3 regions of the Exiguobacterium sp. s191 genome follow, and region 2 is predicted to be linked to each of the others. Evidence: predicted binding sites of a transcription regulator. Region 2 holds the regulator's gene; each other region holds the start of a gene.
What was found. The regulator Rex, encoded in region 2, represses fermentation and respiration genes when NADH is low (regulators of the CRP and FNR family bind a similar motif). The targets are predictions, from matches to a motif close to TTGTGAAATATTTCACAA.
Positions count from the first base shown of each region.

Region 1: a site for Rex is predicted at 1,250-1,267, ahead of adhE (bifunctional acetaldehyde-CoA/alcohol dehydrogenase). Genes of this name have one in related genera too.
Region 3: a site for Rex is predicted at 1,497-1,514, ahead of cydD (thiol reductant ABC exporter subunit CydD). Genes of this name have one in related genera too.

Region 1 covers NZ_JACSNC010000001.1:557,788-560,911, reverse strand. Annotated here, with positions in the region: gene adhE (bifunctional acetaldehyde-CoA/alcohol dehydrogenase) at 1-1,164, opposite strand, end outside; gene KNQ09_RS02865 (beta-class carbonic anhydrase) at 1,501-2,052, shown strand; gene KNQ09_RS02860 (Na+/H+ antiporter family protein) at 2,367-3,124, shown strand, end outside.
Region 2 covers NZ_JACSNC010000001.1:2,206,877-2,210,000, reverse strand. Annotated here, with positions in the region: gene KNQ09_RS11545 (ATP-binding cassette domain-containing protein) at 1-666, opposite strand, end outside; gene KNQ09_RS11540 (redox-sensing transcriptional repressor Rex) at 834-1,493, shown strand; gene KNQ09_RS11535 (twin-arginine translocase TatA/TatE family subunit) at 1,493-1,690, shown strand; gene tatC (twin-arginine translocase subunit TatC) at 1,698-2,477, shown strand; tRNA gene KNQ09_RS11525 (tRNA-Ala) at 2,583-2,658, shown strand; gene KNQ09_RS11520 (S8 family serine peptidase) at 2,883-3,124, shown strand, end outside.
Region 3 covers NZ_JACSNC010000002.1:41,664-44,787, forward strand. Annotated here, with positions in the region: gene ypfJ (KPN_02809 family neutral zinc metallopeptidase) at 1-156, shown strand, start outside; gene KNQ09_RS11880 (hypothetical protein) at 240-407, shown strand; gene KNQ09_RS11885 (nuclear transport factor 2 family protein) at 468-836, opposite strand; gene KNQ09_RS11890 (Rrf2 family transcriptional regulator) at 859-1,341, opposite strand; gene cydD (thiol reductant ABC exporter subunit CydD) at 1,550-3,124, shown strand, end outside.

The sequences.
Region 1 (3,124 bases), 1.6 Mb from region 2:
GTCATCGTTCGTCGTATGAATGACGGCTGTATGACCGAGACCGCCGATTTCAAGCATCTGTTCGGCAATCGTAAACGCTTCTTCGGTGGAAGCGACGCGGTACGCACCGAGGACGGGACTGAGTTTTTCATGAGACAATGGTTCTGCCGCTCCGACGTGCTCGAGTTCTGCGACGAGCATGACCGTTGTTTCCGGAACATCGATGCCGGCTTTTTCTGCGATCCATGTCGCAGGTTTTCCGACGATGTCCGCGTTGACGGCACATGTATCGGTTTTGATGACGAGTGATTCGAGGCGTTGTTTTTCTTCCGGTGTACAGAAGTAACAACCGAGTGCTTCCATTTCCGCACGAACCGTCGCATAAATCTCTTGGTCGACGATGACAGCTTGCTCAGACGCACAAATCATCCCGTTATCAAACGTTTTTGAAAGAACGAGATCGCTGACTGCCCGTTTGACTTTCGCTGACTGTTCGATGTAACAAGGGACGTTCCCTGGTCCAACACCGAGTGCCGGTTTACCTGTTGAATACGCTGATTTGACCATTCCTGCTCCACCTGTCGCAAGGACCATGGCGATGTTTTCATGGTTCATCAAGACTTTCGTTGCTTCAAGTGATGGTTCTTCGACCCATTGAATACAGTCTTTTGGTGCCCCGGCTTTGATGGCTGCGTCACGGAGTGTTTTCGCTGCTTCGACGGAACATCGTTGTGCCGACGGGTGGAACGCGAAGACGATTGGGTTGCGTGTCTTGATCGCAATCAATGCTTTGAACATCGTCGTTGATGTCGGGTTCGTGACCGGTGTGACACCACAGACGACACCGACCGGTTCAGCGATATAGGTGATGCCGTTTTGGACATCCTCTTCTAAAATCCCGACTGTTTTTTCATGACGTAGACTGTTGTAGATGTATTCTGTCGCAAACATATTTTTAATCATCTTATCTTCAAAGACACCGCGTCCCGTCTCTTCTGCTGCGAGACGAGCGAGTTCGACGTGCTGTTCGAGTCCGGCAAGTGCCATATCCCGGACGATCGTGTCGATTTTTTCTTGATCGAATGTCAGTAATTCTTGTAATGCACGTTGCCCTTTTTCAACGATTTGTCCAACTGCTTGTTCGACCGGCGTTGCCGTCGTTTTTGTTTTTTCTTTCACAGCCATGAGTGGTTTCCTCCCTGTCGTGGAACGAATCTGAGTTTGATTTGCCAACCATTATGTCAGGAATGCCAAGCTGTTTTTCAATAGTTTGTGCTTTCCTTCACAAATCAATCATAACCCCTTTTTCCTGTTTTGTGCATGACCATCCTGTGAATTCCCTCACACCTTTGATAGCGTTTACAACTGTTGTGAATTCCTCTTTTTCATCGTTTTGCTTCATGTACATAGATGTGTGCGATTTGTCACACCTCGCATTTTCCTGACTTGATAGCCGTTTCATCATCTTGTATTCTGATATGGGGTACATATTAAGAGCTACCACTAAAGGAGGACACTTGAATGTCAGTTGTACAGGAAATGCTAGCCTTCAACGAGCGATTCGTCGCCGAAAAACAGTATGAGCAGTTCGTCTCGGACAAGTTCCCAGACAAAAAGGTCGTCATCCTGACGTGTATGGATGCCCGCTTGACGGAGCTCCTCCCGCACGCACTTGGTCTTAAGAACGGGGATGCGAAGATCATCAAAAATGCCGGTGCTATCCTATCGCACCCATTCGGTTCCGTCATGCGCTCGATTCTCGTCGCGTTGTATGCCCTTGGTGCTGAAGAAGTCGTCGTCATCGGTCACCACGACTGCGGCATGAGCACGATTGATCCTAACCACATGATCAACGAGATGAAGGATCGGGGCATCGACCAACAGATTCTTTACACGCTCGAAGCATCTGGCGTTGATTTGAATCAATGGTTGCGTGGTTTCACGTCAGTTCAAGAAAGCGTCGCTCACTCGGTCAGCCTCGTGAAGAACCACCCATTACTACCGCCAGGAACGAATGTCCACGGACTCGTCATCGATCCAGGGACTGGTAAACTTGACGTCGTCGATTGCTGATCACTCTCTATAGAAGAAACGCAAATAGACTCGGATATTCTACTCCGTCTTAATTTAAAGATAACGTGCCATATTTTCTCGTAACGGAGAAGGATGGCACGTTTTTTGTATGAGTCATTTTCAGTGTTCAAAACGCTTCTCACTTTAAGCTTCAGGGTATAACAGAATGTAACTTCTTGTGGAGAGCTAAAAAGCGTATCATTCATCTTTCGATTACGAGGTCAGACTTTTACTCTTGACAGCATTCTAACATGGCTGTAAGATACTTTAGTATAGTACAGTGATAACAAAAGAAAGTGTGGTTTTACTGAATGATAAACGCCGTATTGTTTGCCGTCTTTTTACTATTTATTTTAGCGATCTTCCGCGTCCACATCGTGGTCGCGATGGTCATCAGTGCGTTTGCCGGTGGTCTCGTCGGTGGTCTTGACCTGACTGCGACGACAAAAGCATTCTCCGGTGGTCTTGGTGACGGGGCCGAAATCGCCCTGAGCTATGCGATGCTCGGTGCGTTCGCTGTCGCCCTCTCGAAAACGGGCTTACCGGATGCACTCGCGCACTCTTTGATTGCGCGTTCGCGTGGTAACGCAAGTGCCGCTTCCGTCAAAAAATTAAAAGGATTCATCTTGTTCGCGATTCTCTTGCTTGCGATCAGTTCACAAAACGTGTTGCCGATCCACATCGCGTTCATTCCAATCATCATTCCGCCGCTTCTTGGTCTGTTCAATCAATTGAAGATGGACCGTCGCCGGATTGCGATCATCATGACGTTCGGTCTTGTGACACCGTACATGTTCTTACCGGTTGGATTCGGAGATATTTACCTCAACCAGATTCTACTAAAGAACTTGAAGGCAAATGGTCTCGATACTGCTGGAGCTTCCGTCATCGAAGCGATGGCGATTCCAGCACTCGGAATGGTCGTTGGTCTCTTGATCGGTTTGTACACGTACCGGAAAGAGCGCACGTATGAGATGCGCGACATCGCACCGGACGATTATGAAATCCCGGTCATCACGAAAACGAAGCTTGTCTTAAGTGGAGTCGTCGTCATCGCGACCTTGATCGTACA
Region 2 (3,124 bases):
GTCGTGCGAGACGATCAGGACGGCACCACGATAACCACCGAGGTAACTTTCGAGCCACGCGAGCGTATCGATATCGAGGTGGTTGGTCGGCTCATCGAGAATGAGGAGCTCTGGTGCTTGCAGGAGCATCTTTGCTAAGGCAAGCCGTGTCCGTTGACCACCGGATAATGTCTGAATCCGGCGCGAGTAATCATCCGGATAAAAGCGCATGCCGTGCAAAACGGAGCGGATATTTGCTTCGAACTGATAACCACCCGCTTCTGAGAAGTCGTGTTGCGCTTGATCGTATGTCTTCAAGAGACGATCGTAAGCGACCGGGTCGTTCAAGATATGCTCCATGCCCATTTCGATTTCCATCCGGCGCAATGTCCGTTCTTGTTCTTGGAGATGTTCAAAGACGGTCAGCATCTCGTTCCAGATCGTCTCGTTCGATTCGAGACCACTGTCTTGCGCGAGATAACCGATTTTGACATCCTTGCCTTTCATGATGTCGCCCGAGTCATGACTGAGTTCGCCAGCAATGATTTTGAGCAAGGTCGATTTACCGGCACCGTTTCGTCCGACGAGCGCAATCCGATCGCGCTCTTGTACTTCCAATTTGATATTTTCTAAAATCGGCTCGACGCCGAATGATTTCGAGAGTTGGTTGACTTGTAAGAGTATCATTTCCATCCATCCTTCCACCTTTTAGTCTATCACGAACAAAAGCGCGAGGTCCTGCGGAATATATTATTTGTGACTCTATGTGAAGTGGTTTACAATCAAGGAGAGTAGAAAGCTTTTTGCAAAGATTTGGGTGCCACGATGGATGTGGCCGAAGGGGGAACTGCAGGATGAATGGACCAGACACAAAAATTCCACAAGCGACAGCAAAACGGTTGCCGCTATATTATCGCTTCATCCAAAGTTTATACAATTCAGGCAAGCTCCGCGTCTCTTCTGCTGAGTTAAGCGAGGCGGTGAAGGTTGATTCAGCAACGATTCGTCGCGATTTTTCCTACTTTGGGGCATTAGGGAAGAAGGGGTATGGATATAACGTTCAACATCTCTTAACGTTTTTCCGCAAAACCTTGAATCAAGATGAGGTGACGAATGTTGCCTTAATCGGGGTCGGTCATCTCGGAACAGCGTTTGCAAATTATAACTTTTTAAAGAATAATAGTACTCGGATAGTCGTTGCGTTTGATGCGGACGAAGAGAAGGTCGGAACAACGACGCATGACGTTCCAATCTATCATGTTTCGGACATGAAAGAACAAATCGAAGCGAATCAGGTCGATGTTGCCATCTTGACGGTTCCATCCCAGTTCGCGCAGTCAGTAGCGGATGAGTTAGTCGAGTATGGTGTGACAGGCATCCTGAACTTTACGCCAGCGCGGTTGAACGTGCCAGCGAGCGTCCGGGTCCATCACATTGATTTATCGATCGAGTTGCAGTCGTTAGTTTATTTCATGAAGCATTATTCGCAATCAGCTGAAGGAGTGAAATCATAATGGAAAACCTTATTCCGCTCACACTAGGTATCGGACCTGCGAGCATCGGATTAATCGCGGTCGTCGCGTTGATCATCTTTGGACCGAAGAAGTTACCAGAATTCGGACGTGCTGCTGGTCAGACATTGAAAGAGTTCAAGAATGCCACGAACGGCATCATGGACGACGATAAAAAGGACGAACCGAAAGAGAAGTGATTGAATCATGACGGTTGATCAAGAGCAAAGCATGACGTCGCACCTTGACGAACTCCGAAAGCGGATCGTCTGGTCGCTTATCATCGTCGTCGTCCTGTTCGCTGTCGCATTTCCGCTCGTCCGACCGCTCGTCCGCTTCTTGCAAGCAGACTTAAAAGAGCTCGGTATCGGTTTGAATGCCTTCAACGTCGCCGATCCTTTAATGTTGTATTTGAATCTTGCGTTCATTATTGCGCTGATTTTAGCGTCACCGTTCTGGATGTATCAACTCTGGGCATTCGTCCGACCAGGACTTTATGACAAGGAGCAAAAAGCGACATTGACGTATATTCCGGTCATCTTCTTTCTGTTTTTGGCTGGCGTAGCCTTCTCGTATTTCTGGTTGCTTCCCTTCTTGCTTGAAGTCTCAACGGATCTCGGGAAAGAGCTCGGAATCGAACAAGTCATCGGAGTGGAGAACTACTTCAGTTTCTTAATCCGGTTGACGATGCCGTTCGGTCTTCTTTTCCAATTGCCGGTCGTGACGATGTTCCTGACACGTCTGGGTCTCGTGACGCCATATTTCATGCGAAAGAATCGGAAATATGCGTACTTTGCGCTGTTCGTCGTTGCGGCATTGATCGCACCGCCGGACGTGACGTCACACTTGATGATCTCGGTGCCATTGTTCGTTCTCTATGAGATCAGCATCTTGATTTCTGCGCGAACGTACAAAAAAGTCTTGATCCTCGAGCAACAGGCAGAGCTTGAACGACAGGCGGATTTGATGCGTGAATTGAATAAATGAATCGTGAATTCCTTCCGACGATTTTTGGAAGGAATTCTTTTTTATGAAAGCGTTATTTTTATATTGATAAAGCAGTTAGTGATACGTATACTAAAGATAATTCATGGGGGCTTAGCTCAGCTGGGAGAGCGTTTGGCTGGCAGCCAAAAGGTCGTCGGTTCGATCCCGATAGTCTCCACCAATACCAAACATCTAACTCCTCGAGGCTTCGAGGAGTTTTTATTTTACTCCCAGTTTAATTCCTTAAAAATATAAAATGTCATGTAAAACAAATAAATTAAAAAAATAGGCAAATATAAATTGTTTATTTCCATTAAATTCATTAAACTAAATATACAGAATTTTCGTTTAACTGTTTTATCAGTAGTACTACTATGGTTTTACAGAAAAGGGGAAAACGAACGCATGAAGAAGAAGATTGCACTTATGGCAGCCGTCTTAATGACGTCTTCCAATCTAGTCAGTGCGCAAGGTGCACTGTCGTCGCAAGACAAAGCAACGGGTCAAAAACCGCAAGCGCTCTCTTTGAAGAAATCGGGGCAAGAGAAGAACTACAAACAATCGGATAAAGTCCGTGTCGTCATCGAGATGGAGGAGAAACCGGCGATTCAAATCGCCCAGGCTCAAAACAAACGGTATAGCACATT
Region 3 (3,124 bases), on a different contig from region 2:
GTCGGAGATGATACGTTACAAGAGAAAGGACAAGGATATGTCGTACCGGAAAGTTTCACTCACGGCACATCGGCGCAACGGGAGCGTTGGTTCCAAAAAGGCTTTGATAACGGCACGATCGAAGGTGGAGACACATTCAAAGCGAAGAATCTATAAGACAGAGCAACGACAGTCCTTTTGAAACATCTTCCAGTCGTTTCCGTAAAGAAGAGGGAAGGATTCAAAGGAGAGTGTCGAAGTTGAAGCAGATCAGTCTATTTTTATTGCTGTATACGGCTGTCGTCGTATTGACGTACATCGTGTCACGATTTGCGCCAGACTTGTTGGTCTACATGGTCTATATCGCGATTGCATCATTACTTGTCATCACGGGCTATTTGTTGAAACGGCTCGTACTGAAGCGCTAAATACAAAAAACCTGTGTTCTGCTTACGCGGAACACAGGTTTTTTGTATTTAAAAGCCATCTTATGAACGGAACATCGTCGGATCATCTGGAACGTTCTCCAGGTAAGCGATCCGTCCGTTTTCATCGAGACGTGCGATATCTTTTCCGTCTTGCGTGAAGACACTACCGTCTGCCCGTTTTCCGCAAACTGCCCAGCGTGTTTCATATGTTCCTGGTGTTGTTTCTTCCCAGCCTGCATACATGTGCTTAATGTCTTGATTCGCCGTAAACACATGACGGACGAACTGTTTCCAGGCGTCGATGCCGTGCTTTGGTTGTCCGTTCAAGACGAACGTGATGTCTGTCGTGAATAAGGAAACGAGATCCTCGAAAGCATGTGCGTCTGTGCGTGACGCGTCGAATAAGTCGAAATAACGATTCAATACCATAGTAAAAACCTCTTTCTGTACATTAAAGTGTCATCATCCGGTCTGTGATTAACGCATGCAATCGTTCTAAATGCTCCGGTGGACAGGAGGCATCAATCGCTTGACGGATCGAGCCGATCGATTCGCGCTTCAACGTCGATTGCCACGCCTCTTCCGCCTCTGTCATCAGATTCGAGAGTAGACCGATTTCCTGTTCCTGAATTCCCATCAAATCCTCGAAGACACCGCTTGACGCATACAACGTCTGCTTGCCCTCGATCGCTTGATAGACGTCAAAGATTTGAATTTCGTCTGCCGGACGCCGTAAACGAAAGCCGCCTTTGACACCCTGTACGGAATACAACAGATCCGCCTGGACGAGTTTTCGTAAGAGCTTTTGGAAATAAGTCGGCGAGGCACCAAGTTGCTGGCTGATGAATTCACCGGGCAACACAGCGCGATCCGGAAGGAAGGTCAAGAGCAACATCGCGTAGACGGATTGCTCGACCCCGGTTTTCATTTGCATGAGAAATCCCCTTTCGTTAAACGTGGATAATGTATATCCATAATAGTTTTATTCGAAAGAATTGTCGAGTCATATGCTCTCACAAAACCGTCACACCTTTTCGACAGCATCTGCATGGCATCCCCGTTCCGGATTCGGTATACTGAATGTACGATATGTGAAAATATTCACTAAAAGTCGTTCACACTTTGTGAAAGGACGTTTGTATATGAATCCATTAAAAGGAATCGTCGAGATTCCACGCAGTATTCTCATTCAATTCATTATTGCAGCTTTCCTGATGGGGGTTGCGGTCGTCGGTCAATCGTATGGTATCGTGTTGACGGTCGATCGGATTTTCTTGAAGGAAAAACCGTTTGAAGCCGTCATTCCGTTACTGCTCGTCGTCCTCGGGATGCTGTTGCTCCGGGTCGCCGTGACGTATTGGAACGGTCGTCTCGGTACGACGTTATCGGCACACATGAAGCAGGCGCTTCGGGAAGCGCTCGTTGCGAAATACACGGGTCGTTCGGTCGAGATGATGCTACAAGGGCAAGCGGGACAGAAGGTCAGTGTCTTGCTCGACGCTGTAGACGAGATGGACAGCTACTACAGTCAGTACTTGCCGAAAGTAGTCCAGACGACGATTGTTCCCTTGATGGTCTTGATCGCGGCATTCAGCTATGACTGGATCACCGGTCTCGTCATGATGATTACGGCACCGTTCATTCCGTTGTTCTACATCATCATCGGCATCATGACGCAAAAGCGGGCCGATGCTCAACTCGAGAAGATGACGGCATTCTCGGGAACGTTCCTTGATACGTTGCAAGGACTGACGACCTTGAAGTTATTTGGTCGTGCGAAACGACAACGTGACGTCATCGAAAAAAGCAGTCTTGATTTCCGGGATGCGACGTTAACGGTCTTGAAGCTCGCCTTCTTGTCGTCGTTGATGCTTGAGTTCATCTCGATGCTCAGCATGGGAATGATTGCGCTTGAAGTCAGTCTGCGCTTGATTCTGTTCCAAAGCATCACCTTCATTCCGGCATTCCTGATGCTCGTATTGGCACCAGAATACTATCTTGCCTTAAAAGAGATGGGAGCTGCCTTCCATACGGGACGCGGTAGTGTCGCGGCAGCGAAACAGATTGCAGCCGAACTAACGGCAGACGATCGTCCTGTTGCCTTTGGTCAATCAGAACTTGCGATGAACCGTCCACCACGAATCGTTTTGGATGAAGTTGATTTTACGTATCAAGAAGGACGTTTTGCCTTACAAGACGTGACACTTGCGATTGAGCCGTATCAAAAGGTGGCATTGATTGGTCGCAGTGGTGCCGGTAAGTCGACTGTCTTACAGTTGATTGCCGGACTCGCGGATCCAAAAGAAGGACGGATTCTGCTCAACGGGATTAATCGCAGTCAGGTGGAGGAAGCGAGCTGGTTCCGTCAGTTGAGCTACATCTCGCAGCATCCGTATCTGTATGCCGGAACGCTGGCAGAAAACATCGCGATCGGTGAACTCCGTCAAGCGACGCCGGAAGATATCTTTGAGGCGGCGCAGGCAGCAGGGCTCGAGGAGCTGATTGCGACGTTACCTGAAGGGATCGACACGGTGATCGGAGAAGGTGGACGTGGTCTATCAGGTGGCGAGAAACAGCGCGTTGCGTTGGCACGCGCGTTCTTGAAACGACCGAACGTCATCGTCTTTGATGAACCGACGACAGGACTCGACGTTAAAACGGAGCGACTGCTTCAACAAGCGATCGAACAGCTTGGGCAAACAGCGACAGTCATCACT